4 regions of the Bacillus sp. NPDC094077 genome follow, and region 2 is predicted to be linked to each of the others. Evidence: riboswitches for the same ligand, from Rfam matches in the RefSeq annotation. Region 2 holds a riboswitch; each other region holds the start of a gene.
The links. A riboswitch is a leader RNA that binds a small molecule or an ion and turns the genes downstream of it on or off. The one in region 2 is predicted to bind S-adenosylmethionine.
Positions count from the first base shown of each region.

Region 1: another riboswitch for S-adenosylmethionine. It lies ahead of ACQKNR_RS24295 (peptide ABC transporter substrate-binding protein); the one in region 2 lies ahead of mtnW (2,3-diketo-5-methylthiopentyl-1-phosphate enolase).
Region 3: another riboswitch for S-adenosylmethionine. It lies ahead of ACQKNR_RS26250 (M20 family metallopeptidase); the one in region 2 lies ahead of mtnW (2,3-diketo-5-methylthiopentyl-1-phosphate enolase).
Region 4: another riboswitch for S-adenosylmethionine. It lies ahead of ACQKNR_RS10665 (YezD family protein); the one in region 2 lies ahead of mtnW (2,3-diketo-5-methylthiopentyl-1-phosphate enolase).

Region 1 is NZ_JBNNUF010000014.1:44,461-52,335, reverse strand. Features, by position in the region: gene ACQKNR_RS24315 (YusW family protein) at 1-277, opposite strand, end outside; gene ACQKNR_RS24310 (TetR/AcrR family transcriptional regulator) at 545-1,126, shown strand; gene ACQKNR_RS24305 (YhgE/Pip domain-containing protein) at 1,184-2,323, shown strand; gene ACQKNR_RS24300 (ABC transporter substrate-binding protein) at 2,370-4,010, opposite strand; gene ACQKNR_RS24295 (peptide ABC transporter substrate-binding protein) at 4,393-6,033, opposite strand; SAM riboswitch class I at 6,169-6,273, opposite strand; gene ACQKNR_RS24290 (aldo/keto reductase) at 6,427-7,260, opposite strand; gene proC (pyrroline-5-carboxylate reductase) at 7,262-7,875, opposite strand, start outside.
Region 2 is NZ_JBNNUF010000001.1:565,146-573,020, forward strand. Features, by position in the region: gene ACQKNR_RS02815 (carbon-nitrogen family hydrolase) at 1-400, opposite strand, end outside; gene ACQKNR_RS02820 (pyridoxal phosphate-dependent aminotransferase) at 415-1,605, shown strand; SAM riboswitch class I at 1,658-1,763, shown strand; gene mtnW (2,3-diketo-5-methylthiopentyl-1-phosphate enolase) at 1,828-3,072, shown strand; gene ACQKNR_RS02830 (2-hydroxy-3-keto-5-methylthiopentenyl-1-phosphate phosphatase) at 3,069-3,728, shown strand; gene ACQKNR_RS02835 (methylthioribulose 1-phosphate dehydratase) at 3,725-4,363, shown strand; gene ACQKNR_RS02840 (1,2-dihydroxy-3-keto-5-methylthiopentene dioxygenase) at 4,341-4,853, shown strand; gene ACQKNR_RS02845 (hypothetical protein) at 5,164-5,439, shown strand; gene ACQKNR_RS02850 (DUF3909 family protein) at 5,495-5,827, opposite strand; gene ACQKNR_RS02855 (NAD(P)-dependent oxidoreductase) at 5,833-6,711, opposite strand; gene ACQKNR_RS02860 (serine hydrolase) at 6,716-7,846, opposite strand.
Region 3 is NZ_JBNNUF010000020.1:9,571-17,445, reverse strand. Features, by position in the region: gene ACQKNR_RS26255 (AAA domain-containing protein) at 1-2,274, shown strand, start outside; SAM riboswitch class I at 2,351-2,452, shown strand; gene ACQKNR_RS26250 (M20 family metallopeptidase) at 2,541-3,746, shown strand; gene ACQKNR_RS26245 (Lrp/AsnC family transcriptional regulator) at 3,862-4,302, opposite strand; gene ACQKNR_RS26240 (SDR family oxidoreductase) at 4,470-5,234, shown strand; gene arsR (arsenical resistance operon transcriptional regulator ArsR) at 5,492-5,818, shown strand; gene ACQKNR_RS26230 (ArsI/CadI family heavy metal resistance metalloenzyme) at 5,879-6,316, shown strand; gene arsB (ACR3 family arsenite efflux transporter) at 6,335-7,375, shown strand; gene arsC (arsenate reductase (thioredoxin)) at 7,401-7,805, shown strand.
Region 4 is NZ_JBNNUF010000003.1:375,340-383,214, forward strand. Features, by position in the region: gene ACQKNR_RS10650 (LTA synthase family protein) at 1-15, opposite strand, end outside; gene ACQKNR_RS10655 (DUF3888 domain-containing protein) at 270-665, shown strand; lysine riboswitch at 755-936, shown strand; gene lysA (diaminopimelate decarboxylase) at 1,116-2,432, shown strand; SAM riboswitch class I at 2,549-2,657, shown strand; gene ACQKNR_RS10665 (YezD family protein) at 2,731-2,874, shown strand; gene ACQKNR_RS10670 (phosphoadenylyl-sulfate reductase) at 2,961-3,665, shown strand; gene sat (sulfate adenylyltransferase) at 3,704-4,840, shown strand; gene cysC (adenylyl-sulfate kinase) at 4,853-5,446, shown strand; gene ACQKNR_RS10685 (nitrite/sulfite reductase) at 5,458-7,080, shown strand; gene ACQKNR_RS10690 (DUF3906 family protein) at 7,091-7,291, shown strand; gene cobA (uroporphyrinogen-III C-methyltransferase) at 7,378-7,875, shown strand, end outside.

The DNA of each region.
Region 1 (7,875 bases), on a different contig from region 2:
TGAACTTTACATCTGTTTTATGGTCTTCAATTTTTGCTTCCATTTTTTTATCTGCTGCTACATTTTTATAATCAGCTTCGTAGTCTTTCTTTGTATCCTGATAGTCTGCCTTTAAATCGAATTCATTGAAGTTTAGCTTTAAATCAGCAGGAGCCTCGTTCTTTGCCTCTTCTGTCGTCTTTTTATTAGAAGTTGTATCTTGTTTTGCAGGAGCTTTACATCCTGTTAATGCAGGTACTAGCATAAGAGCTAATAAAACTGATAGTAAATTTCTCATTATAAATTCCTCCTTATGTAAATTTGTTCTATACAAGTTTTTCCCAAAATCATGTAATTATGTATGTGTTGAAAATAAATTTTTTGCTTATAGCTTCAAGGGTTAATCCGCAATTTAAATCAAAAATGATTTGTATGTATATGGTAAATTGAAGTTGTGAGGAGGTACTGAAATGCAAAAAGAAGTGAAAGAGAATTATTGACAATTATTAGAAAAGTAATATAATCAAAATGTAAGTGATCACTTGCATAAGGAAGAGAGGGTTTTATGGCGCGCTCAAAGACAGCAGAAAAAATTATTCAAGCGGCGATTGAATTAGTAAAAGAAAAAGGATATACGGCAGCAACGACGAAAGAAATTGCAATGCGTGCTGGTGTTAACGAAGTAACGATATTTCGTAATTTTAAAAGTAAAAAGGGTGTTATTGAAGCAGCCGTTGCAGAGTTTTCATATGTACCGCATTTAAAACAGTTTTTGCAAACAGAAATTGTGTGGGAATTAGAAAAGGATTTAAAAAACTTAGCAAGGCATTATCATAAATTTTTGAATAGCATAAAAGATATTATTTCTATCGGTATACGTGAGGCGAGAGAATTTCCTGAATTAGATGAGGAAATTGCTAAAATTCCACAAGGATTAAAAGAGGAATTAATAATTTATTTTTCCAAGATGCAGGAACAGGGCAAGATTATTCATACAAATATTGAAGCGCAAGTAATGAATTTTATATGGATTAATTTTGGTTATTTCCTATCTAAATTGCGTTTTGAAAACCGACTTATGGAAATTGATGATGAGAAATTTATTGAGAATAATATAGTTTTATATGCTAGGGCTTTAAGACCCTAGTATTTATTTAAAATGAAATGCAAGTAAGTACTTGCTTGCTAAATGGGGAGCGAGAAGATGAATACATTAAAACAATTTTTAAAATTACCTGGTACGTATGTAGGAGTGGTAGTGGCGTTATCGTTCCAACTTATTTTCTTTTGTGTGTGGTTAACGGCGTATGATGGAGTGAACGAAAGAGCAGATCAAATGCGTATTGCTATTGTGAATGAGGATGGAAATATAGGGAGTAAAATAGCAGAAGGCTTACAGAGAAATCTACCATTTCAAGTGAAGAAAGAACGGTCTATGGAAAAAGCAAATGAAAAAATGAATGACCATGTCTATGATATGATTATTGAAATTCCCGCTTCTTTTTCAAAAGATATAAATGAGGTGGGAAAAACAAATTTAAACTTCCACATTAATCAAGCGAGTGCCATGATGGCAAAGCAAATGATGGAAGGAGCAGCAAAACAAATTCGAGATAACGTAAATAAAGAGATAGCAAGTTATAAGGAACAAGCGATTATTGGGAAATTTCAAGTGGCAGGGACGGGAAATCTAGAAGTGATAAAAGGCTTAACAGAAGAGTCAATTGGCTTTACAGTCCATAAAGTAAATGATGCAAAAGGATTTTCAGTTAATATGGTACCACTTATGATTGTATTAGCTTCATTTGTAGGAGCAATGATTATGAGTATGGAATTATCAAAAGTTGCAAAAGAAGTGGAGGGCGGTTGGAGTAATTTCTTATCACGACAAGTAATTAACGGTACAGTATCAATCTTGCTTGCTTGTATTACAATTGGCTTGATGAAAGGGTTCCAGATAGAAGTGCAAGAAACTGTATGGAATATATGGTTGTTTCAAGCGATCGTCTTCTTTGCATTTCTTTCATTAACACAAATGTTTATTACTGTCTTTGGAAATGCAGGTATGATTTTTAATATTATTTCTCTGTCATTACAACTTGTAAGCTCAGGTGTAATAGTACCGCGTGAGATGCTTTCTAAAATATATCAAACAATCGGTGGGTTATTTCCCGCAACATACGCAACGAATGGTTATTATACAATAATATTTGGTGGAGTTAGTCTAGAGGGGAATATTATTTCATTATTACTTATTATATTAGTTACACAATTGGTAGTGGGAATCACTATAGGTACAAGAGGAATGGTAAAGGGAAGAAGTTCTGTAGCTAAAGAAGTATAAAGTAAAAAAGGTATCCTTCGTGGGATACCTTTTTTACTAGATTTTATTATTTTGCAACTTCTGTCCACTTGTAGTTAAATTCACCGCCGAAGTCAGTTGTTACAAGTCCTTTAATAAATCCACGTTGTAAGTAAGAACGACCTTGTTGATATAAAGGAGCGACAGCACCATCTTGTAATAAGATTTTTTCAGCTTGTTTCATTGCATCCCAGCGTGCTTTTTCATCACCGGCTAAATCTGTTTTTACTTTATGAATTAGCTCGTCGTACTCTTTGTTAGAGTATTTATCGAAGTTATAAGCACTATCTGTTGTAAATAAATCTAAGAATGTAATTGGGTCAGCGAAATCAGGGCCCCAGCCGTCAATTCCGATTTCATAATCACCACTTAATAGTAATTTCAACTGTTGTTTACGTGGTTGTGGTTTTAAATTCACTGTTAATCCATCTAGATTTTTTTCTAATTCACCTTTTAAATATTCACCAGTCTTTTTAGCTAAAGCATTATCACTTGTTAATAGTTCAAGTGTTACTTTGTCAGTACCAAGTTCTTGTTTCGCTTTTTTCCAGTTTTCTTTCGCCAATTTCACATCATCTTTGACTAGGTTTCCGTTTTCTTTACGGAAGTCGTTGCCTTCTGGGCTTTTTGCGAATTTCGCAGGAACCATTCCTTCAGCTGGAACAGCACCGTTATTTAAAATGGTTTCTACGTACGCTTTTTTATTCATTGCTCCGTTAATAGCAAGGCGTGCATGTTGATTTTTTAATACTGCATTTTTCTGGTTTAGTCGTAAAAATTGAATACCGACTTCAGCGCGTTCTTTGAAGTTTGGATCGCTCTTATATTTATCAACAAATTCCGCAGTTAAAGCAACACGATCAATTTGTCCTGAATCATATAAGTTAACTTCTGTAGATTTATCTTTAACGACATTGAAGTTGATTTCTTCTAATTTTACAGTTTTAGCATCCCAATAGTTAGGGTTCTTCTTCAGTTGGAAGCTTTGTTCGTGTTTCCAGTTATCTAATGTGAAAGCCCCATTGTAAATTAAATGATTTGTTTCTAAACCGTATTTATCACCTTGAGATTTTAAGTACTCTTCATTAATTGGTAAGAATGTTGCAAATGTCGTTAAGCTTAAGAAGTAGGGAATAGGACGGTCTAGTTGTACTTCTAAAGTTTTGTCATCAAGAGCTTTGACGCCTAATTGATCAATTGGTAATTGTTTTTGATTTATTTGTTTCGCATTCTTTATATCGAAGAATAGGAATGCATATTCGGCAGCTGTTTCGGGATTTACGGCACGTTGCCAAGCGAAGACAAAGTCTTTTGCTGTAACAGGAGTACCGTTTGACCATTTTGAATCACGAAGATGGAATGTATATTTTGTTTTATCGGGACTAATGTCAACCGACTCAGCGACACCAGGAATAGGTTTATTATCTTCTCCCATTGCATATAAACCTTCAAAAACATTTCGCATTACGTTCATGGATTCCCCATCCGTTGCTTTCGCAACATCCATTGTTGGAATTTCTGAAGCATATGATAAGTTAATTGCCTGTTTATCAGGTGCTTTATCGTTTGCTTTCGCTCCGCTTGCATTTTCTTTATTCCCCCCGCAAGCAGTTAGTAGTAGACTTGCCCCTAAAACAGATGCAACAACAGGTACAACTTTTTTCTTCATTGTTCGTTCCTCCCTAAATGTGTTGTTCGTAACGTCATAATGTCCATGGCTTGAAGTAGCTATAGAAGGAGATAAAACCTATTATGAATATTTGTTTATAGGTAATCAGGTATTCTATATGTATATACATGTTGAATTGTAATCTATCGTTATATGTTTCAACGTAGTAGACATTATATTTTAATAGTGTAATATTTCGTCTCTTTGATTATTTAGAATATTAACACTAGAAATAACTATATGTCAATAATGAAAATAGAGTGTTAATTTCTTGGAATAATATATTGAAAAAGTAGACTCCCTCATATTAAGGGATCTACTTTTAATATATTTTGCAAAAAACAATTGGCGTGGGTGGAAAAACTCCAATTAAAGTTGTATTTTATTTTTCAACTTTTGCCCATTTGAAGTTTAATTGACCTGCAAAGTCCACTTGTACAATTCCTTTCACATAAGAACGTTCTAAATAGGATTCTCCTTTTTGGTAAAGAGGAGCGATAACAGAGTCTTTAAATAATATTTTCTCTGATGCTAGTAATGCATTAAAGCGAGCTTTTTCATCACCAGCTAAAGTAGTTTTAACTTTTTCAATTGTTTCGTCGAACTCTTTATTAGAGTAGTGATCTAAGTTGTAAGGGTTATTCGTTGTAAACAATTCAAGGAATGTAATTGGGTCAGCAAAGTCAGGGCTCCAACCATCAATTCCAATTTCGTAGTCACCTTTTAATAAAAGTGAAACTTGTTGCTTACGTGGTTGAGGTTTTATATTTACTGTTAAGCCATCTAAATTTTTTTCTAATTGTCCTTTTAGGAACTCACCAGTTTTCTTCTCAAGGTCACCATCACTTGTTAATAATTCTAATGTGATTTTTTCAGAACCAAGTTCTTTTTTTGCTTTTTTCCATAATTCTTGTGCAGATTTTGTATCAACCTTTGTTAAATCGCCGTTTGCAGTACGGAAGTCTTTTCCATCAGGACCTTTTGCAAAGTTTTTTGGAACGAGACTATAAGTTGGTGTAGAGCCGTCATTTAATAACGTATTTACAAAGGATTTTCGATCAATTGTTTGATCAATTGCTTGGCGTGCAGAAACGTTTTGAAGTACTTTGTTTTGTTGATTCATACGTAAAAATTGTACTCCTACGTTCGGACGTTCTTTAAAGTTAGCATCCTTTTTATATTTATCAACGAAGTCAGATGTTAGTTTTATACGGTCTAATTGTTTTGACTCGAATAAATTCACTTCGGTTGATTTTTCTTTTACGACGTTAAAATTGATTTCTTCCAGTTTGACATTATCTTTATCCCAGTAGGTAGGATTTTTCTTAAATTTAAAACTTTGTTCATGTTTCCAATCGCTTAGTGTAAAAGCCCCGTTGTACAAAATTGTATTATCTTCTAAAGCGTACTTATCACCTTGTGCTTTAAAGAATTCTTCGTTAATTGGTAGAAATGTTGGGAACGCTGTTAAGCTAATAAAATATGGAACAGGGCGCTCTAATTCTACCTCAAACGTATGGTCATCAACTGCTTTTACACCAAGTTGATCGGCTGGAAGCTCTTTGTTGTTAATTTTTGTTGCGTTTTTAATATCAAAGAATAGAAATGCATATTCAGAGGCTGTTGCTGGATCGACAGCTCTTTGCCAAGCAAAGACAAAATCTTTCGCTGTAACAGGAGTACCGTTTGACCATTTTGAATCTCGTAAATGGAATGTGTATTTCGTTTTATCACCACTTACTTCATGAGATTTTGCAACGCCAGGGACAGGTTTGTTACCTTCACCAAGATTATACAAACCTTCAAATACGTTTCTCATTACTTGACCAGAATCAGTATCTGTAGCACGAGCTGTATCCATTGTTCGTATTTCAGTAGGTGAAGATAAGTTTAAAACCTGTTTACTAGGTACCTCGTCTTTTGCATTTGCTCCGCTAGCTTCGTTTTTATAACTACCGCAACCAGTTAATAAAATACTTACTCCTACAACTGATGCGATACCGGGTACAAACTTCTTTTTCATTTGATTTTCCTCCTAAATAATTAATAAGATTGGATGATGATGAGGGAAATGAAAAATAAAAAATCCCTCTTTTCGTATTGAGAAAGAGGGATTTTTACGTACAAGTTATGCACCCGTATATAAACGAAGTCCCTCATTCTATCTTTCAAGCATAAAGCTTGCAGGAAGTGGCACAGTATTCAAAATGAACCTGCTGCCGAGGTTTCAAAGGGCCAGTCCCTCCACCTCTCTTGATACAATGAGTAAACGAATAAATTTTATTAAATTTTTGTGTTTCTTTGATAATTCAAAATCTTACACCTTGAAGAATGAAGTGTCAATCGAATGAAATATAATTTAAATTTTCAGTTTTTTTGAAATAGAAAACCACTGCATATGGCAGTGGTTTTCCTACTAGAAGTTAAAGTTATCTGGATCCGGACCAACGCGATGATTTTCATTTAAAGCTTGAATTGTACTCATATCATCAGCACTTAATTCAAAATCGAATATATTTGCATTTTCAATAATGCGATGTTCTTTAATAGATTTAGGGATTGTTACAACTTCATTTTGTAGATCCCAGCGTAAAATAACTTGTGCAGTTGATTTATTATATTTTGTTGCAATTTCTTGTAATGTTGGGTTATCCAGTAGTTGCCCTTGCATTAATGGTGACCAAGCCTCAAGCTGGATGTTATGTTCTTTACAGAAAGTATGCAATTCTTCTTGCGTTAAACGTGGGTGGTATTCTACTTGGTTAACCATTGGCTTAATTTCAGCGATTTTAAATACGTCTTGCAAATGGTGAATATGGAAATTGCTCACACCGATAGCACGAACACGGCCATTTTTATAAAGCTGCTCTAGTGCTTTCCACGATTCAGTATACTTTCCTTTTACAGGCCAATGTACTAAATATAAATCTAAATATTCTAGGCCTAATTTTTCTAAAGTAGTTTCAAATGCTTGAAGTGTTGATTCGTAACCTTGATCGCTATTCCATACTTTTGAAGTGATGAACAACTCTTCACGAGGAATACCAGATTCGCGAATTGCTTGACCAACGCCTTCTTCATTTTTATAGATTGCAGCTGTATCGATGCTGCGGTATCCATTTTTAATTGCTGCTTTTATAGAATCAATTACTTCTGATCCATCTTCTATTTTAAAAACACCTAAACCGAACCAAGGCATTTTCACACCATTATGTAATGTTGTATAGTCTTTTAAACTAGCTAAACTCATATTATTTCCCCCTAGCTTTTCTATTTGTTGCTTCTACCGCTTGTTGAATTGCTTCTGAAAAATTATATTCATATAAAGCTTTAAGACCTTCAGCTGTTGAACCTCCTGGTGTTGTTACTTGTTCACGGAGGTTAGCTGGATCTTGTGTTTGTTCAAGCATAGAAGCAGAGCCAGAGATCATTTGAATGACAAGGTGTTTTGCGGTTGCTTCATCGACTCCATAACTTTTTGTTGCTTCAATTAAGCTTTCAGCAAAGTAATAAAGGAAGGCTGGTGCACTTCCAGTAACTGCAGTAAGTTGATGAACTTCTTCTTCAGTGCAAAGTTGTGAAGTACCAATGCCTCTTACAAGCAGTTGTAAAGTTTCTTGATGCATCTCGTTTACGGATTGTCCCGTCGTATATAAGGAGATAGACTTTCCGATTTCAGCAGCTGTATTTGGCATAATCCAAGCAACGGGTGTGCCTTGAGGAAGTCTTTCTTCTAAATAAGATGGTCCGATTCCGGCAGCTACTGTTACGACAAATTGGTTGGTTAGAAGAGGAGATAACTCCTTTAATAACTGTTCATGTGCAGCAGGTGGCATCGCTAAAACAATCGTATCAACAGATGCAA
Region 2 (7,875 bases):
TGACTAACTGGCCCTCATTGTCTACCACATACATTGTATTTGTAACACCTTGCTCTGTTTGCTTTGCTATGGAGCCACCAACAATATGTACACCATATTGCTTCGCCCACTCTTTCAACTTTTCTTTTGTTTTCACTCCATCCATATCTGCGATTTCAGAAAGCCTCGTTAAATCATATCCTGTTGTCCATAGTTCAGGTAAGACGATAACGTCTGGTCCTTCCTTCATCGCTTCGTTTATTTTATTTTTAGCATTCTCAATATTGTTTTCCACATCTCCAAAAGCAATATCCATTTGAATACATGCGACTTTCATTTTGCCAGCCCCATTCTTAATTTTTTCTTTACAAAATACTGGAAAGATTATATCATTTGTCACTAGAATTGTAACAACTTTCAAAAGAGGTGGAAAGTATGAAATTATTTCAACCTTCTGAGATAGTAACATCATTACCAACACAATTTTTCGCTTCGCTTGTTGCAAAAGTTAACAAAGTCGTTGTAGCTGGTCACGATGTTATTAATCTAGGTCAAGGTAATCCAGATCAACCAACCCCGCAGCATATCGTAAAAGCTTTGCAAGATGCTGCCGAAAAGGCCATTCATCATAAATATCCGCCATTTCGCGGACATGAAAGCTTAAAAGAAGCCGTGGCAACATTCTATAAACGTGAATATGGCGTAGAACTAAATCCAAAAACTGAAGTTGCTATTTTGTTTGGTGGAAAGGCCGGATTAGTAGAATTACCACTTTGTTTTACAAACCCTGGAGATACTATTCTCGTTCCAGATCCAGGCTATCCAGATTATTTATCAGGAGTTGCTTTAGCAAAAGCACACTTTGAAACGATGCCACTTATTGCAGAAAATAATTTTTTACCGGATTATACGAAAATTGATGACTCTATCGCTGAGCGCGCAAAGTTAATGTTTTTAAACTATCCAAATAATCCTACCGGTGCTACTGCATCAAAAGATTTTTTTGATGCAACCATTCATTTTGCTAATAAACATAATATATTAGTTGTTCACGATTTTGCTTACGGTGCTATCGGATTTGATGGTCAAAAGCCTGTTAGTTTCTTGCAAGCAGACGGCGCCAAAGATACAGGAATTGAAATTTATACTTTATCAAAAACTTTCAATATGGCTGGCTGGCGTATTGCTTTTGCAGTTGGGAATAAAAGTGTCATCGAAACAATTAACCTACTGCAAGATCATATGTATGTTAGTATTTTTGGTGCAGTTCAAGATGCTGCCCGCGAAGCGCTATTAGGTTCGCAGTCTTGTGTAATAGACCTTGTAAATAGTTACGAATCTCGAAGAAATGCTCTTATAGAGGCTTGTCACTCGATTGGTTGGAATGTAGATATTCCAAAAGGATCGTTCTTTGCTTGGCTTCCTGTACCAAAAGGCTATACATCTGAGCAATTTTCTAATATTTTACTAGAACAAGCACATGTGGCAGTTGCTCCAGGTGTTGGATTTGGTGAGTACGGCGAAGGGTATGTCCGTGTTGGGCTCTTACATACAGAGGACCGATTACGAGAAGCAATTAATCGAATTGATAAATTAAAAATTTTCAAAAAGTCATTGACAACATGAAAAATATCTGACAAAATTCAGTTATCTTAAAAATTAAAACATTTCTAAATACTTCTTATCAAGAGCAGGTGGAGGGACGAGCCCGACGAAGCCCGGCAACCGATCTACAATTGTAGACACGGTGCTAATTCTCGCAGCATTACGCTGACAGATAAGGAGCTGGTTGTAAAAAAACCTCTCCTTAGCTGAGAGGTTTTTTTATTTAACTAGGAGGTTATAACAATGAGCGGAATTATAGCGACGTATTTAATCCATGACGATTCACATAACTTAGAAAAAAAAGCTGAGCAAATTGCACTCGGTTTAACAATTGGCTCTTGGACTCATTTGCCACACTTATTGCAAGAACAATTAAAACAGCATAAAGGCAACGTCATTCATATTGAGGAATTAGATGAACAAGAACATATCAATTCGTATCTACGTAAAAAAGTAAAACGCGGGATTATTAAAGTCGAATACCCATTATTAAATTTCAGTCCAGATTTACCAGCTATTTTAACAACTACATTCGGAAAGCTATCACTTGATGGCGAAGTGAAATTAATTGACTTAACTTTTTCAGACGAATTAAAAAAGCATTTTCCTGGTCCAAGGTTTGGTGTAGATGGCATTCGAAACCTTTTACAAGTATATGATCGTCCCCTTTTAATGAGCATTTTTAAAGGAATGATTGGGCGAAATATTGGCTACTTAAAAACTCAATTACGCGATCAAGCAATTGGTGGTGTGGACATCGTAAAGGATGATGAAATTTTATTTGAGAATACATTAACACCACTTACGAAGCGAATTGTTTCTGGAAAAGAAGTTTTACAGTCAGTATACGAAACATACGGCCATAAAACGTTATATGCAGTAAATTTAACAGGGCGAACTTTCAACTTAAAAGAAAATGCGAAACGCGCAGTGCAAGCTGGTGCTGATATTCTATTATTTAATGTATTTGCTTATGGACTAGATGTACTACAATCACTTGCAGAAGATGATGAAATCCCAGTTCCAATTATGGCACACCCTGCTGTAAGCGGTGCTTATTCAGCATCAAAGTTATACGGGGTATCATCTCCATTATTACTTGGAAAGCTACTTCGTTATGCTGGTGCAGATTTTTCTTTATTCCCATCTCCATACGGAAACGTTGCGTTAGAAAAAGAAGAAGCTCTTGACATTTCAAAGTATTTAACTGAGGAAGATGCATTTTTCAAAAAAAGTTTTTCTGTCCCATCTGCTGGCATTCATCCTGGTTTCGTTCCTTTTATTTTACGAGATTTCGGTAAAGATGTTGTTATTAATGCCGGCGGGGGGATACATGGCCATCCAAATGGGGCACAAGGTGGCGGCAAAGCTTTCCGTGCTGCAATTGAAGCTACTTTGCAAAGTAAACCACTCCATGAAGTAAATGAAATAAATTTACATAGCGCACTACAAATATGGGGAAATCCTTCACATGAGGTGAAATTATGAGTATTCAAGTATTTTGTGATTTCGATGGTACAATTACAAATAACGATAATATCATGTCCATTATGGAAAGATTTGCACCTCCAGAAGCAGAAGAAGTAAAACAAAAAATTTTATCACAAGAGCTTTCTATTCAAGAAGGCGTTTCTCAATTATTTCAATTGCTACCTACTAATCTACACGATGATATAAATGAATTTTTAAAAGAAACTGCCGAAATTCGTAGTGGTTTTTATGAATTTATACAATTTGTAAATGAAAATAATATTTCTTTTTACGTTATATCAGGTGGAATGGATTTCTTCGTCTATCCACTCTTACAAGGAATTATTCCAAAAGAGCAAATCTATTGTAATAAAACAGATTTTTCAGAAGAATATATTACAGTTAAGTGGCCTCATCCTTGTGATCATCATTGTCAAAATCATTGCGGATTATGTAAATCATCTTTAATCCGCAAATTAAGTGATACAAACGACTTTCATATTGTAATTGGAGATTCTATTACTGATTTACAAGCTGCGAAACAAGCTGATAGCGTATTCGCTCGCGACTTCCTTATTACAAAGTGTGAAGAACATCATATTGCTTATACCCCCTTTGAAACGTTTTACGATGTTCAAGCTGCATTAAAACATTTATTGGAGGTGAACTCATGAAACAACTTTTTCGTCAATGGTATGACTTAAGCGAGATAAAAAAAGAATTAACAACTCGAAATTGGTTTCCAGCAACAAGTGGTAATATTTCTATAAAAGTTAGTCATGAGCCACTTACATTCCTTATTACAGCAAGCGGTAAAGATAAAACAAAAACCACTCCAGATGATTTTATATTAGTAGATCATCTAGGAGTTCCCGTTTTGGAGACTGAATTACGCCCTTCAGCAGAAACAATATTACATACACATATTTATAACAACACCAATGCCGGGTGCGTACTTCATGTTCATACAACTGATAACAATGTCATCACAAATTTGTATAGTGATAAAGTCACCCTTCAAAATCAAGAAATTATTAAAGCTCTTGATATTTGGGAAGAAGGTGCAACGATTAACATTCCTATTATTGAAAACCATGCTCATATCCCAACGCTTGGAGAGGACTTCCGACAACATATACACGAGGATTCGGGAGCAGTATTAATTCGAAACCATGGCATTACCGTATGGGGCCGAGATAGCTTTGATGCAAAGAAGAAATTAGAAGCTTATGAGTTTTTATTCCAATTTCATATAAAACTATTATCAATTCAAGGAGGCGTTTCTAATGGCGCAAATTCGTATTCATGAAGTAAATACTCGCATTGAAAATGAAGTAGAAGTATCAAAATTTCTACAAGAGGAAGAAGTTTTATATGAGAAATGGAACATCTCTAAACTTCCTACTCATTTAAAAGAAAATTATTCGTTAGCAGATGAAAACAAAGCTGAAATATTAGCGGTGTTTTCAAAAGAAATCGCTGATGTTTCAGTACGCCGAGGTTATAAAGCACATGATGTAATTTCACTTTCAAGTAGCACACCTAACCTTGATGAATTATTAATTAATTTCAAAAAAGAACACCATCATACTGATGATGAAGTTCGTTTTATTGTCAGTGGTCATGGCATCTTTGCTATTGAAGGCAAAGATGGGAAATTTTTTGACGTTGAACTTGAGCCAGGCGATCTAATATCTGTTCCTGAAAATGCAAGACATTATTTTACCTTGCAAGATGATCGTCAAGTTGTAGCTATTCGTATTTTCGTTACAACTGAAGGCTGGGTTCCAATCTATTAAGGTAGTTAGTTGAATAAAAGGATTTGGACCCCCTTTTCCAACCTTTTATTCACTCTACATATATACATCCTCCTATGGAACAGGCTTATTTCAGAAAATGAAATAAGCCTGATTTTTTATTTACTCAAAAGCATAATCCCTCTCGTTTCAAAAGACAAGCTATCCTCCTCGATTTTTCAAGTGTATTTCTCAACACTTTTTGAACATTTATTGAACTTTTTTTGAATTTTTTCTGAAAATTCTGTTTTATATATGATATACTACAATTAACTAAAAAGGAAAAAAATATCGCAAGCAGAGGGGGATAATCATGAGTTTACTTATCGCACTTATACTAGGGGTTGCGTGTGGAGCACTTCCTGTTATTTTAGGAGCTATTATGGAAGAGTTAGAAGTTGGCGTTTTAGGCTTTGTCGCATCTTGTGTAAGCGCTTTATTTTTTGGTTTGTTCGGTGCTATTCCTGTTTCGATTCTGTGTGCATTTTATATATTACGCCATGCTCGTGCAAAACAATTCGGTCCTAACCATATTGCACAAGTTATTCCATTCCCAATTGAACGATGCCGTCGAGCTTCCAACTTATAATTATAAGAATTAAAGACATCTGCCTAAATAAATAAAAGTCCTCAAATGAGGACTTTTATTTATTTTCTTCTAGAAATTGAAACAATTCTTGTAGATGTAGCGCGTCTTCACTATAGCTAACAGATACATGACATATACCGTCAATCTCAGCTTGCATATAAAGGTCAACTCCATCACGATCATATTTCAATGCCAAATAGAATTCCATTTCTTCTAACATCTTTTTTGAAGTTCGAATGACATAATGTCCCTTCTCATCTCTTCCATATTCAAAGTTTGGTTCAAAATCATATTTTTTCTTAAAAGCTTCTCTTTGTTTTTCATTTATTTGTATACAAGTTGCTCGCTGTACAGCATCAATCATCTCATCAAACTTTTGAAGATCCATCTCGTTTACCCCCTTATATATTTTTTATATAACACTTGTGTTCCGCTATTTTCTTCACCATCCATAATTAACTCTTCATACAATTCTTTCGCCAAGCTTAAACCTGGTACTGGTAATTGTAATTTTTCAGCCTCATCTAAAGCAATTTTCATATCTTTCATAAAATGTTTTACATAAAACCCTGGCTCAAAGTCTCCTTTTAACATTCGAGGAGCTAAATTACTTAATGACCAGCTACCTGCTGCACCTGTTGAAATACTCTCTAATACTTTATCTGGATTCAGGCCAGCCTTTTTCGCGTAAGCAACAGCCTCACATACTCCAATCATGTTGGAAGCAATCGCAATTTGATTGCACATTTTTGTATGTTGTCCACTCCCAGCTGGTCCTTGTAACTGAATATTTGTTCCTAGTTTTTCAAGTAATGGTAAACACCTGTCATATATTTCTTTCTCTCCACCGACCATAATTGCGAGTCTAGCTTCTTTCGCCCCAATATCCCCTCCAGATACAGGTGCATCTAACGTATATATATTCTTGCTTTTCGCAGCCTCATTAATACGTTTTGCCAACGTTGGTGTAGATGTCGTAAAGTCAATTGCTATCGTACCTTCGTTTGCATGTTCTAGAATTCCATCTATCCCAAAGTACACTTCTTCTACATCATGAGGATATCCAACCATCGTCATTACAACATCAACTTGCTTCACTAGCTCTTTCGGTGTATCACACCAATTTGCACCATCTTGCACTAAAGAATCTGTCTTCGCTTTCGTTCTATTATATACATATACTTTATGACCATCTTGCATTAAATGATGAACCATACTTTTTCCCATTACACCAATACCGATGAAACCTATTGATAAAATTTTGTTTTCCATATTCTCATCCCCTTTGTTCTAATAAATCATTTACCATCTTTCGAAATTCTTTATTAAATTCATCATCCAAACCATTCTTTACATTTGAAAATAACATAACAAATGTTCCTTTTTCTTTGTTGAAATTATTAAACGTATTCCAACCAGAGACTACACCATGATTATGGAAATAATCCGGATTTATATAAAAGCTAAATGCATAATTTTTCTCTTGTGACGGCGTAAACATCGCTTGTATACTTTTTTCTGAGAGAAGCTTGCCATTTAGAATTGCTTCGTCTAATTTCTTCATATCCCCAACTGTTGTATACATCTCACCACAACCATATAACCAGGCCATGTTTAATGGTTGTGCCGGTACAAGTGCTTGATCTTTCTTTACATAACCCTTTGTAAAATTTTGATCTCCAGGCACCATATTCCCCATACCTGATTCATGCATCTCTGCCTTCGCAAATATATTTTCCTTTACATAATCTCCTAAAGGTCTTTTCGTTATATTTTCTATAATATAAGCGAGCACCATATAATTATAATCCGTATAATTCCAACCAGTTCCTGGTGGGAATTTTAATTTCTGACTTCCAATCCAATTTATCAAGTGTATACGTGAAGCTGCATTCACCTTTCCTTTTCCACTTTGTGGTAAACCTGATGTATGTGTTAATAAATGATATACAGTAATGTTTTTATCCGCTGGAAACGAAGGAATATATTTATTTACATTGTCTTGAATGTTTAATTTCCCTTGTTCTTGTAACTGTAAAATAGATGTGGCAACAACTGTTTTCGTAATAGAACCGATACGATATTTTGTTTGTGGCTTATTTTCTATTTTATTTTGAACATCAGCATATCCATATCCTTTATTCAATATAACACGCTCTTTATCTGTCACCAAAACTGTTCCATTGAATTGTTTTTCTACCAAATACTGATCCAATTTTTGAGATATACTAGCATAATCAATTTTGGTTTCTTCTTTTTTTTCTATACTCCCCTGTACTTTTGAATCAATAGCAGGTGTTACTTTAGAGGTTAATACTTTTTCTTCCTTTGGACTAAAAAGAAAGTAATATACTCCGCCGCAAATAATAGCGCATACTGAAAACATAATCATTATTTTTTTTATCATCCTATACTTCCTCCATTATTACAAATAGT
Region 3 (7,875 bases), on a different contig from region 2:
ACAACGACTCAAACTCCTTCATTATCGGAAACGATGAAAGAGTGGCATTATGCATTAGCATATGAAATTAAACATTGGAAAACGATAGGTGGTAGTAAAATTTCTATCATGAATGGTCGTTTTTTATATACAGATTATGAAAGTACGGTATATGTCTTTCAGCTTATTTCGGAAGTAAGCATACCTGAAGGTTCACCAATTCGAATTGAGTTCGATGGTGAGGAAGCGACAGGGGAAGTATTATCTGTACATGGGCTAGAAATAGAACTGAAGTTAAATGATTATATACAAGGTGAAATACGAGAAGCAGTTTTATACAGTGAGCCGTGGCAACTACTAGAGCAGTTACAAGAGCGATTAAAAGAAGCTCGTAAAGATAAGCAAAGACGTCAAAGAATTAAACGCTTAGTAGATGGGACGAGTAGTCCGAAGCATATTGAGAAGATGAAAAATACGAAAAATGAATTGGCATATCGTTCATTTTATAATCCGACAACGTACGTGTGGGGACCGCCTGGAACAGGGAAGTCGTACAATTTATCACGCATTATTTCGGCGCATTATCAAAAAGGAAAATCGGTACTTGTGTTAGCTCATAGTAATGCGGCTGTAGACGTACTAATGAGTGAAGTAACGAAGCAAATTGAAAAGAAAAAGAAATGGACCCCTGGTGAAATTGTTCGTTACGGTTTTAGCCAGCATGAACATATACGAAATCATGAAACGTTACTTGCGTCGAAGTTAGTTGAAACGACGAACGGATCATGGGGTGAGGAAAGACTCTATTTAGAGGAAACACGCCAGGAGCTTCGTGAAAAGATTTTATCGTATAAAGCAACGTCTGCTGATAAGAAACGTATGCAAGAGATTGAAAGTGATCTTCGAAAACAACGAGCAAAAATTAAAGAAGTAGAAAAAGAATATATTGAAAATGCGAAAGTAATCGGTGCGACTTTATCGAAATGTGCCATTGATTCACTTATTTATGAGCGTACATTTGATTTAGTTGTCGTAGATGAAGTGAGTATGGCGTTCGTTCCGCAAATCGCCTTAGCTGCTTCTCTTGGGAAACGTATCGTCGTTTGTGGTGACTTTTTACAGTTGCCTCCGATCGCAATGGCGAACCATGAACTCGTTCGAAAATGGCTCGGTGAAGATATGTTTTACCATGCCGGGATTGTTGATTCTGTAAATAAATCAGAAGCACATCCCAACCTTTTTATGTTACAGGAACAAAGACGTATGCATGCGGATATATCGAAGTTTACAAATTCATTTATTTATAAAAATAGAGTATATGATCATCCATCTGTTTCAGAGCGTAAAGAACTTGCACAGCTACAACCATTCGCAAATGAGGCGAGTGTTTTATTTGATACGAGCCTAATGGGGGCATTTTCATTAAAGGATGCTGCTTCAGGATCTCGTTTTAATATTATGTCTGGTTTAGTAGCGATGCAAATGATTTTAATTGGACTGCTGGACGGTGTTCAATCTATCGGTGTAGTTACACCGTACCGAGCACAGTCCCGATTTTTATCAACGTGTATTCGAGAAATGTTGCAGAGAACGAAATATCAAAACATACCAGTTTTAGCGGCGACAGTTCATAAGTTTCAAGGTTCTGAAAGAGATATGATGATCTTTGATACGGTTGATAGTTATCCGCAAGAACGACCTGGCGTGTTATTCTTTGACCATAAAAACCATCGTCTCGTCAATGTAGCAGTGACAAGGGCAAGAGGGAAGTTCATTCAATTATCGGATTGCCACTACATGCGTAAAAACCTTTCGCGAAAACAAGCGTTATCACAATTAACAGCTCATATAGAACGTCACGGAGATATGTATGATCGTACGACGTCACGTCAATTGTGGGAGCGAAAGATTTCGAAACGATTACGCTGGTTTATGGAAATGAATCTTGAAGAGTCGAAAGGGCTACTAAAAGATATTTTAGCTGCAAAACGAAAAATTATCATTTCACTTCCAAGTACGAAGCAAGTAGATAAACGAGTATGGCAAGCGTTAATGCGTGCAAAGGCGCAAGTAACAGTTTATAGTGATGGACCAGTTCCGTTAAAGAATGTAAAGTTACAAAGGCAAAATAAAGCATTCCCGTTCCTATTAATTGATGATGAAATCTTTTGGGCAGGGGCACCCCTTACATCTCAAATGATGTTTGAAGGTAGTACGGAATTCCCGTATATATGTGCAAGGCTACAAGCGCCGGAAACAATTGGTGTGTTAAAAGGATTTTTGGATATTCGGTAAAATCGGATAGGAATTCCTTGACTTTTAGTCGGAATGAAATTAGAATGAAAAATAATTTAATATAATTTTATGAAAATTCTTATCACGAGAGGTGGAGGGACTGGCCCTAAGATACCTCGGCAGCGGATTCTATATGAATACTGTGCCAATTCCAGCAAGGTAACTTGAAAGATAAGAAAGAAGCTCATTTTGACTGTATATACAGAAGCCTCTTTCTATCTTTTAGAAAGAGGCTTTTTTACGTGAAAATAAAAGGAGGAAGAAAAATGGGAGCGACAGGAGTAACGTCACAAAGAAAAACAATTGAAGAGAGTATAGAAAGAAATAAGGAAAAGTACATAGAAACAAGTCATGATATTCATGCGAATCCGGAGATTGGTAATCAAGAGTTTTACGCATCAAGAACGTTAAGTTTATTACTAGGTAGTGCTGGTTTTCAGCTGCAGCACAATATAGCTGGACATGAAACAGGATTTATTGCGCGAAAAAGTTCAGGAAAACAAGGACCAGTTATCGCATTTTTAGCTGAGTATGACGCTTTACCAGGGCTAGGCCATGCGTGTGGTCACAATTTAATTGGCACAATTAGCGTTGCGGCAGCAATCGCATTATCAGAAACGCTTGAAGAAATCGGCGGAGAAGTTGTCGTGTTCGGAACACCTGCAGAAGAAGGCGGGCCAAACGGTAGCGCAAAAGCAAGTTATGTAAAAGCTGGTTTATTTAAAAACATTGATGCGGCGCTTATGATTCATCCGAGCGGAAAAACAGCGACAACGAGTCCTTCGTTAGCAGTCGATCCACTTGATTTTCATTTTTACGGAAAAACAGCTCACGCCGCAGCTTCACCAGAAGAAGGGATTAACGCATTAGATGCGGTTATCCAGCTGTATAACGGTATTAACGCACTTCGCCAACAACTTCCGTCAGATGTGAGAATACATGGTGTCATTACTGAGGGCGGAAAAGCACCTAATATTATTCCCGACTACGCAGCAGCAAGGTTCTTCATCCGTGCAGCAACGAGAAAAAGGTGTGCAGAAGTAACAGAAAAAGTAAGAAACATCGCACAAGGAGCAGCATTAGCAACAGGAACAAAAGTGAAAATTCATCAATTCCAAAATGAAATCGATGAACTACTCGTAACAAAAACATTTAATGACGTCGTAGCCGAAGAACTAGAACTACTAGGTGAAGAGGTGAACCGTAAGGAAAGAGTAGGCATCGGCTCAACGGACGCAGGAAACGTAAGCCAAGTCGTGCCCACAATTCATCCGTACATTAAAATCGGTCCAGATAACTTAATTGCGCATACGAATGAATTTAGAGAAGCAGCCCGTTCAGAGCTTGGAGACAAAGCATTAATTACATCGGCAAAAACATTAGCGAATACAGCGTATCGATTAATTACGGAAGAAGGGTTGTTAGAGAAGGTGAAGGAGGAGTTTAGAGAGGTGCAGAGGAATCAGGGGTAGTTGATTAAAGGAGTGGATAATCCACTCCTTTTTCTTTTTTAAGGAAAGTTTGTGCTTATCATCTTAAATAAATTGTTCATTTTCACATTGAGGTGTCAATGCTCTTATACCTTTATCAGAACGACAATTTCTCTTCAAATTCACTCTTTAAAACAATTAAAGGAGATGATAATCCGAATTTCATTAAAGAATCTAAAAATGCAGCGAGAGAATCCATCGAATCACTCATGACCTTCATCATATAATTGAACTCCCCGCTAATTCGATATAAATCTGTTACTTCAGGAGCAGTATTACAAAATTGAATAAAATCAGAGCATTGGCTCGTTTTAAACATGATGAATGCTTGAATGTTTTTATTAATTTTGGAAGGCTCAAATTTCGTTCGGTAAGCCGCTATAACTCCTTGATCTTCAAGCTTGTTAATCCGTTCTTTTACCGCAGGCTGCGTCATTGATATAATCCGTCCTATTTCTGAAACGGAAATTCTCGCATTTTTATACAATAAGTTCATAATTTTATGATCGATTTCATCCAGTTTTACTGCATTTTGCATTGTGTATCCTCCATATTTTATTTTCTAAAGCAAATCGTCAATTATAACTATAATATCATAAGTTAACTAACTGAATTACCTATAAATCTATATTTATAATTACTTGTATTTGCATAAAAATATAAGTATAGGATTTATTAAACGGAAATTTAGGAAGGATGGAAAAAATGAAGAAACTTGATGGGAAAGTAGCGTTAGTAACAGGAGCGAGTCGCGGAATTGGCCGTGCAATTGCAAAGAGATTGGCGAAAGATGGTGCATTAGTTGCTGTTCACTACGGCCGAAATAAAATAGCTGCAGATGAAACGATTAGAGAGATTGAATCTAATGGAGGAAAAGCTTTCTTAATTGAAGCTGAACTTAACTCAATTGATGGTGTCAAAAAGCTAGTAGAAAGATTAGAGAATGAACTGCAAACCAGAATTGGTGCATCAGAGATTGATATTTTAGTAAACAATGCAGGGATAGGTACGCAAGGAACGATTGAAAATACGACTGAAGAAGTTTTTGATGAAATCCTCGCCGTAAACATTAAGGCACCGTTCTTCTTAATTCGGCAAACATTACCATTACTGCGAGCAGAGGGGCGCATTATTAACATATCATCAGCCGAAGTACGACTTGGTTTTATAGGATCAATTGCATATGGTTTAAGTAAAGGTGCACTAAATACGATGACACTTCCTCTAGCTAAACATCTTGGAGAAAGAGGTATAACGGTTAATACAATCATGCCCGGATATACGAAGACAGATATTAATGCGAAATTGCTAGATAATCCAGAAATACGAAATTTTGCTACGAATTCCTCTGTTTTTGGACGAATAGGGCAAGTTGAAGATATTGCAGATGCAGTAGCATTCCTTGCTTCTTCTGATAGTCGCTGGGTAACGGGTCAAATTTTAGATGTTTCTGGAGGGTTTTGTTTATAGAAAAGGAGGGCCTGCCATAGCCATCAGCTTAAAGTTTCGTATTTTGTTAGTTTGATGAATATGGAGCACTACCGTTTGAAAATATATCAAATTATGATATGAACCATAATTTTTCGATTTTGGAAAGGTTACGGTTCTTTTTATTCGCAGAAAACTTATGATAGGAAAAGAGAGTTGTATTTTAATCAAAAAAACTTGATTAATCATTTGCATAAAGAACTCATCAGCGTATATACTATAAATATCAAAAAAACTTGATGAAGGGAGAGTGTATTGTATTGGCACAAGATTTTCAACTGTATGAGAAAAAATTTAAAGCATTGGCTGATCAGAAGCGTTTAGAGATTATGTATGAACTTTGTCAGCGAGGACAGACTTGTGTATGTGATTTAACGGAGGTTTTCGAAATGACTCAATCTAAGTTATCATATCATTTGAAAATCCTATTAGATGCAGGCTTAATTGTCAAAGAAACAAAAGGTACATGGAGTTATTATGATTTAAATGATGCGGAAGTGAATAATTTATTATCAGAAGAATTGTGCTGTATCTTTAGAAAAACAGGCAAAGGTAGCTGTTGTTAAAATTTTGCGTTATTAATCAAAAAAAATTGATTAATAACATGTAAAGGAGAGAAATTAGCTATGAGATATGTTCATGTCGGTATAAACGTTACTAATTTAGAGAAGTCTATTGAATTTTATGAAAAGGTATTTGGTGTATCACCAGCTAAAGTGAAAACAGATTATGCAAAGTTTTTATTAGAGACTCCAGGGCTTAATTTCACGCTGAATGTACGAGATGAAGTGAATGGAAATCAGGTGAATCATTTTGGTTTCCAAGTAGAGACAGCTGAAGAAATTACATTTCATAAAGAAAGATTAGAAAAAGAAGGCTTCTTTGCGCGTGATGAGATCGATACGACTTGTTGCTATGCGGTACAAGATAAGTTTTGGGTAACTGATCCAGATGGTAACGAGTGGGAGTTCTTTTATACAAAAGCAGATAGTGATGTTCACAAAATAGAAGATCCATCTTGTTGTACAACTTCTAACGTAGTAGATAAAAATTCTTGTTGTTAATAGGAGATGGAGAATAAAATGAAACGTTTATCTTTTCTAGATCGATATTTAACAATATGGATTTTTCTAGCTATGGCTGTTGGAATTGGTTTAGGATTTATGTTTCCTAGTGTAGTAGATGGACTGAATACATTACAAGTTGGAACAACGTCTATTCCGCTTGCTGTTGGTTTAATTTTAATGATGTATCCGCCATTGGCGAAGGTTCGTTATGAAGAAATGGGGCGGGTATTTAAAGATGTAAAAGTGTTAGTTCTATCTTTAGTACAAAACTGGATTATTGGTCCGGTACTTATGTTTGTTTTAGCAATTATTTTTCTTCCTGATAAACCAGAATATATGGTCGGACTCATTATGATTGGTTTAGCACGTTGCATTGCAATGGTAATTGTTTGGAATGATCTTGCTGATGGTGATAAAGAATATGCAGCAGGTTTAGTGGCGTTTAATTCGGTATTTCAGATGTTATTCTTCTCAGTTTATGCATACGTGTTTGTAACAGTAATTCCAGAATGGTTAGGAATTGAAGGGGCTATCGTTAATATTACAATGGTAGAGGTAGCGAAATCAGTATTTATCTATTTGGGAATTCCTTTTATAGCAGGTATGTTGACACGCTTTATACTAGTGAAACTAAAAGGAAAACAGTGGTATGAAAAGGTGTTTATACCTAAGATTAGTCCAATTACATTAATTGCATTACTATTTACGATCATCGCTATGTTCTCTTTAAAAGGGGAGATGATTGTTAGCGTACCACTAGATGTAGTAAGAATAGCAATTCCGTTATTCATTTATTTTATTGTGATGTTTTTTGTTTCTTTCTTTATGGGAAGAAAAATTGGTGCAAATTATCCGGTAACAACAACTTTAGCATTTACAGCAGGTAGTAATAACTTTGAGTTAGCGATTGCTGTAGCAGTTGGTGTGTTTGGTATTCATTCGGGTGCCGCATTCGCAGCTGTCATTGGACCGTTAGTCGAAGTACCTGTAATGATTGCACTTGTAAATGTCGCTTTTTGGTTTAAACGTAAATATTTTAATGATCAATCAGTATAAATTTAAAACAAAGGTGGAAAACAACATGGAAAACAAAAAGACAATCTACTTTTTATGCACAGGAAATTCATGCCGAAGCCAAATGGCAGAAGCTTGGGGAAAACAATATTTAGGAGATAAGTGGAATGTATATTCCGCTGGGATCGAAGCACATGGAGTAAATCCAAATGCTATTAAAGCGATGGAAGAAGTAAATATCGATATAACAAATCAAACATCAGACATGATTGATTCAGACATTTTAAATCATGCTGATTTAGTTGTTACTCTTTGTAGTCATGCTGATTCTGTGTGTCCTTCTACACCTCCGCATGTGAATCGTGTTCATTGGGGATTTGATGATCCGGCAGGAAAAGAGTGGTCTGAGTTTCAACGTGTTCGTAATGAAATCGGTGAACGGATTAAACGATTTTCTGAAACAGGTGAATAAATAAAGTAAAGAGCCAATCTTCTATTATATAGGTGATTGGCTCTTTTTACTATACATAGTCACTACTGCA
Region 4 (7,875 bases), on a different contig from region 2:
CAGATTTTGTAGCATAATATACTCCTCTCCTAAAAAGCATGACGGTTCTTGTGAGCTCGTCTGAATAGTGCCTCACTTTATATATACGAACAGTCCTTTATTATTATGATTATTATACTATGAGTATCATTATACGAAAATAAAAGAGAGTTGTGGACTTTTTTATAATAATTGAGTAGAAAAAGAGCAGTAGGAGAAAATAAAATGGAATTTCTATGTATGATAATTATCGTGCGTAGAAGGAATCGCGTAATAATACGGAGGTTATAATGCGAAAATTATTCTATTTTATAGTGTGCAGTAGTGTTATACTTTTTGCTTCACCGGGTGTGTCAATAGCTCAATATGATACACCTCTTATGGAAGACGCACTTTATTCTGTTTTATTTCCGAAAATAAATAAAGCAATTGAAAAACAATATGGGAGCCTGAAACCTTATCAATGTCCTAAAATCATTAGTTTAAAAAAAGTGTATAGTGGTACATATTTATTCCGAGCGGTTATTGAAGTGACAAAGTATGAACAGGTCGGTGGAAAAATTGTTCCGCCATTTGAAAAAGTAACAATTACGTTTAATAACGAAGAAGGCGAATGGGAAGTTGTAAAGTTTTCAGTAAAGCGCTTACCAGATGATACGAAACTAAACTGTAAAAAAACAATATAAAAAATTGTTTGACAAATAAAATGGTCCTTTGGTATTGTTAATAGCAACAATTAGATGTTTGAAAATTAAATAGACTTACCTCATCTACTCTCAAAGGTAGAGGCCGCGATAGGAAAGAGTAAGCTATGGGAGATTTAGTGGAATCTGTGATCATAGGTTGAAAGGGACTATTGCCGAAATATAAGAATGACCACCTTATTCATATATTGGGACTGCATTGAATAAATGTAGTACTGTCATAAGATTTATTTTATGGAGAGCTATTTGGAGATGTTGATGCGGTTTCTTATTTGAGAAGATAACAACTCGTTTATTTTTTCAATATATATTTTTCCTAATAAGAAACGCGTGTGAACATTGTTCCGCGCGTTTTTTGTCTATCTAAAAGCGTGCTGCAATGAATAGAAGATTGGGGTTATGAGTTTTAGAGGAAATAAGGGAGGAATTCAAATGTATTTACACGGCACAAGCCGAATCAATGGGCAAGGACACTTAGAAATTGGAGGGTGCGATACGACGCAGCTCGCAAAACAATACGGAACACCACTTTATGTATACGATGAAGAGTCTATTCGAGGGAAATGTCGTGCGTTTCATCGTGCTTTTAAAGAAAGTGGTTTCTCTTATCAAGTAGCATATGCAAGCAAGGCGTTCTTGTGCATGGAGATGTGCCGAGTAGCTTGTGAAGAGAATATGTCATTAGATGTCGTTTCTGGAGGAGAGTTATATACAGCACTCCAAGCAGGATTTCCAGCATCGCGTATTCATTTTCATGGAAATAATAAAACAGAAGAAGAGATAGTGATGGCTCTTCAGGCAAATATCGGTTGTTTTGTAGTAGATAATTTCTTTGAACTAGAAGTTTTACATGATTTAGCAGTAGAACATGGGAAATTTGTGAACATATTAATCCGTGTTACGCCTGGAGTAGAGGCACACACACACGAATATATAACAACAGGCCAAGAGGATTCGAAATTTGGATTTGGTGTTTCAAATGGTCAAGCAATGCAAGCGATTGAGCTAGCATTACAAAAGTCAAATTATAATGTGTTAGGAATTCATTCACATATCGGATCACAAATATTTGAAACAGCTGGTTTTGTTCGAGCAATTGAAGTTCTTCGCCAATTTTTAGAAGAGGTGAGAGAACAAACAAACTATGTAGTAAAAGTGTTGAATGTGGGCGGCGGATTTGGTATACGTTATACGGAGTCGGATACACCATTAACACTTGAAACGTATGTTCATGCCGTAACAAGTACGATAAGAGAACAGTTTACACAATGCGAATATCCGCTTCCAGAAATATGGATTGAACCAGGTCGTAGTATTGTAGGTGATGCCGGAACAACACTTTATACAGTCGGATCGGTGAAAGATATTCCTGGCATTCGGAAATATGTTTCAGTGGATGGTGGAATGACAGATAATTTAAGGCCGGCTCTATACGGAGCTCGTTATGAGGCAATGTTGGCGAATCGAGGAAATGATGGAAATGAGGAGCTCGTTTCAATTGCAGGAAAATGTTGTGAGAGTGGAGATATGTTGATTTGGGATATTCATCTACCGAAAGTTGCTTCTTCTGATTTACTAGCAATTTCTTGCACTGGGGCATATGGGTACTCGATGGCGAATAATTATAATCGTATTTGTAGACCAGCCGTCGTCTTTGCAAAAGGCGGAGCATCACAAATTGTTGTAGAACGCGAAACGTATGAAAATATTATTGGAAACGATCGCATACGTATTAAAGAGCTTGCTTAAATGTGAAAAAGGAGTTGTTCGGATGGGCAATTCCTTTTTTATAAAATAAAATAATTAAAATATATCGGAAAACTAGGATTGAAAAAAATCAGAATTGTGATAAAATACAAATACAAAGCTTATCAAGAGAAGCGGAGGGAACTGGCCCTACGAAGCTCGGCAACCTGCTTATAAAAAGCAAGGTGCTAAATCCAGCAAAATGGAATCCATTTTGAAAGATAAGGTAAAATATATTACCGAACAGTCTTTTCGAAATGGGAAAGATTTTTTTTATGAATAAAAAAGGGGGGCTGTTCGCGTGAGCGTACGGGAACATTTTGATGAAGTATCTGAAAAAATTCAAACGATGCTTGCTGATATGAAATATGGTTCAATTACAATTGTTGTGCAAGATGGAAAAGTCATTCAGTTAGAGAAAAGTGAAAAGGTCCGTTTAAAGTAAAAAGCGCTGACTAGAAAAACTAGAGGCGGTTTTAATCTATTTTAATAGGTTAAAGCCGTCTTTTTGCTTTTACAGGGGGAAAAGACATGTTGACTTATGAGACGTGGAAAGAAAATAGTGTTCCGTTTTCGGAAAAAGATGAAACGAAGGGCGCGCTATCAGTATTAAGTTGGGCTTACAAAGAATATAAAGATGAAATTGTGTATGCGTGTAGCTTTGGAGTGGAGGGTATGGTATTACTCCATCTTATAAACCAAGTAAATCCATCTGCTAAAGTTGTATTTTTAGATACAAATGTTCATTTTCAAGAAACGTACGAATTGATTAAAAAAGTACGTGAGCGATTTCCTTCATTAAATATTATAGAAAAACAACCAGAACTTACACTTGATGAACAAGCGAAGTTGCATGGTGAGAAACTATGGGAAAGCAATCCAAATCTCTGCTGTAAGATTAGGAAAATTTTGCCTTTGGAAAAATCACTTGCAGCAGAAAAAGCGTGGATATCGGGATTAAGAAGGGAACAATCAGAAACGCGTAAGCATACAAAGTTTATAAATCAAGATCATCGTTTTCAATCTATTAAAGTTTGTCCGCTTATCCATTGGACGTGGAAAGAAGTGTGGCGATATGTATACAAACATAACTTGCCGTATAACCCACTTCATGATATTGGATATCCAAGTATTGGGTGTGAGAAATGTACGTTACCTGTAGGAGCAGGTGGTGATTCAAGAGAAGGTAGATGGGCTGGGAAAGTGAAAACCGAGTGCGGTCTTCATTACCAATAAGATGAATCTTGAAATAAAGCTAAGAGGGGATATAGAAAATGACTATAATAAACGAATTAATAAACCGTGTAGATGAGACATACGACGTATCACAAATTGAAAAAGAAATTAAACTAGACAACATTGCGTTAAGCGATTTAGAACTGCTAGCGACAGGGGGATATAGTCCGCTTACTGGTTTTTTAGGAAAAAAAGATTATGATTCGGTTGTAGAAACGCTTCGTTTAGCAAATGGTAGCGTATGGAGTATACCGATTACATTGCCAGTAACAGAAGAAGTAGCAGAGAGACTGAAGGCTGGGGAGAAAGTAAAACTTGTCAACGACGGAAATATATATGGTGTCATTCAAATAGAAGATATTTTTGCACCTGATAAAGAAAAAGAAGCGTTACTTGTATATAAAACGACGGATGAGGCTCATCCAGGAGTGAAAAAATTATATGAACGACCAAATGTTTACGTTGGAGGGGCTATTACTCTTATAAAACGCTTTGAAAATAAGCAATTTCCTTCTTATCATTTAGACCCAATTGAAACGAGAGAAGAATTTAAAAAACGTGGTTGGAAAACAGTAGTCGGATTTCAAACGAGAAACCCGGTACATCGTGCTCATGAGTATATTCAAAAATCTGCTCTTGAAATTGTAGATGGTCTCTTTTTAAATCCGCTCGTTGGGGAAACAAAGTCAGATGATATTCCTGCTGATGTAAGGATGGAAAGCTACGAAGTGTTACTTCAAAACTATTATCCAAAAAAGCGCGTCTTTTTAGGGGTGTTTCCTGCAGCAATGCGTTACGCAGGACCAAGGGAAGCGATATTTCATGCATTAGTAAGAAAGAATTTTGGGTGTACCCACTTTATTGTAGGGCGTGATCATGCCGGGGTAGGAGACTATTACGGAACATACGAAGCGCAGGACATATTTACGAATTTTACAGTAGAAGAGTTAGGGATTACGCCGTTATTTTTTGAACATAGTTTTTACTGCATTAAATGCGAATCGATGGCTTCGACGAAAACATGTCCGCATGGGAAAGAGGATCATGTCATTTTATCGGGTACGAAAGTAAGAGAAATGTTAAGAAATGGTGAGATTCCGCCAAGTGCATTTAGTCGTAAAGAGGTAGTGGAAGTGTTAATTAAAGGTTTGAAAAAAGAAGTAGTAACAGAATAGGGAGAGAACGAGATGGATACGAACATTACTTGGCATACAGCGTCTGTTTCAAAAGATGAGAGAAGAGTAAAGAATGGGCATCATAGTTTTGTAGTTTGGTTTACTGGTTTATCAGCTTCAGGTAAATCTACAGTAGCGAATGCAGTTGCCCGTAAACTATTTGACAAGAATATAGGAAACTATGTGCTAGATGGGGATAATATTCGCCACGGATTAAATAAAGATTTAGGTTTTTCTGAAAGTGATCGCATGGAAAATATAAGACGTATTGGCGAAGTGGCGAAGCTATTTGTAGATCAAGGGACGGTTGTCCTTACAGCATTTATTTCACCGTTTCGAATAGATCGTAAACAAGTAAGGGATTTGTTAATGGCGGATGAATTTATTGAGGTGTTTGTAAAATGTCCGATTGAAGAGTGCGAGAAACGTGATCCGAAAGGACTTTATAAAAAGGCGAGAAAAGGTGATATTAAAGAGTTTACGGGAATTGATTCACCGTATGAGGAACCGGAACAAGCAGAATTAATTGTAGAAACGCACAAGTATTCTATTGAAGAATGTGCAGAACAAATTGTGAAGTACTTACAAGGGCGTAGTTTTATATAGGGGGATTAAAAATGAGTTATGAAAAAGTATGGGCTAACAATGAAAAATTAAATCAAAGCGAGAAAAAGAAATTAGAAAAAGATGGATTGGAAATCTTTAATGATATTCCTTACTATGCAGAAAACGGATTCGAATCTATTCCGAAAGAAGAGTGGGACGCATTTAAATGGGCAGGATTGTATTTGCAGCGTCCAAAAGAAGCGGGTTATTTCATGATGCGTGTGAATATTCCTTCAGGGATTATTACAAATGCGCAGGCAGAAGCACTTGCTTCTATTGCTGAAGACTATGGGCGTGACGTGTTAGATATTACGACAAGACAGGCGATACAGTTTCACTGGTTAGAAATTGAGCAAATTCCTGATATTTTTAAAAGGTTAGCGAGAGTTGGATTATCTTCAGCAGGAGCATGCGGTGATATAACGCGGAATATTACAGGGAATCCACTTGCTGGGATTGATGCGAACGAACTATTTGATACAACTTCAATTGTTAAAGAAATATACGAATACTTCCAACATAATGAAGAATTTTCTAATCTACCACGTAAATTTAAAATGTCTATTAGTTCTAATGTTTATAACTCTGCAAACGCAGAGATTAATTGTGTTGCATTTACACCTGCTACGAAAGAAATAGATGGTGAGAAAAAAGTTGGTTTTCATATAAAAGTAGGCGGAGGATTATCAGCTCGTCCATATTTAGCGGAAGAATTAGATGTGTTCGTTTTACCAGAAGAAGTGAAGGCGGTAGCGATAGCGATTGCTATTATATTCCGTGATTTTGGATATCGGGAAAAACGTCATTTAGCACGTTTGAAATTTCTTGTTGCAGACTGGGGAGCAGAGAAATTTAAAGAGAAACTACTAGAGTATACAGGACCTCTGCAAAGTAAAGGGGAAAGTGCACTCAAAGGATGGAATGCAGGCTATTTTTATGGTGTTCAAAATCAAAAGCAAGAGGGATTAAAATATGTAGGTTTTAATGTACCAGTAGGACGCTTGCATGCAGAAGAAATGTTTGAGATTGCAAGAATTGCAAAGCAGTATGGAAATGGACAAATTCGTACATGTAACTCACAAAACTTCATCATTCCGAATGTTCCACCAGAAAATGTAACAGGGTTATTAAGTGAACCGTTGTTTGAAGCAATCTCTGCAAGTCCGAAATCATTTATCGGTCATGCGGTTTCATGTACTGGTATTGAATATTGCAATCTCGCTCTTGTAGAAACGAAAGAGAGATTACGAAAAATTGCAGAATACTTAGATACACAAATTGCGCTTGATGTTCCGGTTCGAATTCATATGGTAGGATGCCCGAACTCATGTGGTCAACGCCAAATTGCTGATATTGGATTACAAGGGGTGAAAATGAAAACGAAGGAAAAAGGAATTGTTGAGGCGTTTGAAATTTATGTAGGTGGAACGCTATTAGATGGCGGCGCTTATAATCAAAAGCTAAAAGGGAAAATAGATGGTGAAGATCTACCGGAGGTGCTTGCATCATTTATAAGTTATTTCAAAGAGAATAAGTTACCAGCTGAAACGTTTTATGATTTTGTTGGCCGCGTTGGTGTAGAGACATTACAAATAGCGTTAAATAATGTGTTAGAAGAAGTAATAGCGTCTTAGGAGGGGCAATATGGACTTATATCGATTTGAAGCTGTATTAGCGAATAATATCGTTCCGATTGTTGTTGTTGCTCAGAGTGAAGAACAGGCATTTAAGCTTGCAGAGATTGAGCTTGAGAAACATTTTTTACCGTTACCAGAAGTAAAGGAGATTTCCTTGTTTGAAAAAAAGAAGGTTCGAAAAAGCGCGGCCTTTGTTATTCATGAGTAGGTAACAGTGTAATAAGAAATATTGAAAACTTCCATTCGTATATAAGGATGGAAGTTTCACTTTAATGGTAGAAATGAGGAGAGATGATGGGGAAGGTTTATATCGTTGGAGCGGGTCCTGGGGATCCAGATTTAATCACTGTTAAAGGATTGAAATGCATTGAGAAGGCAGATGTTATTTTATATGACCGTCTAGTAAATAAAGAATTGCTTTCTTATGCAAAGCCGGAAGCAGATTTAATTTATTGCGGGAAACTCCCGAATTATCACACGATGAAGCAAGAGACTATTAACACATTTCTTATTAAATACGCAAAAAAAGGAAAAGTTGTAACGCGGTTAAAGGGTGGAGATCCATTTGTATTTGGTAGAGGTGGAGAAGAAGCTGAAGCGTTAGCGAAACAAGGTGTGCCATTTGAAATTGTCCCAGGTATTTCAGCTGGAATAGCCGCACCTGCTTATGCTGGCATTCCTGTAACGCATCGTGATGCAAGTGCGAGTTTTGCTGTTGTGACAGGACATAGGAAAGAAGATGCTGAAGAGGAAGTGAAGTGGGAAAATCTAGCGAAAGGTGTAGAGACATTA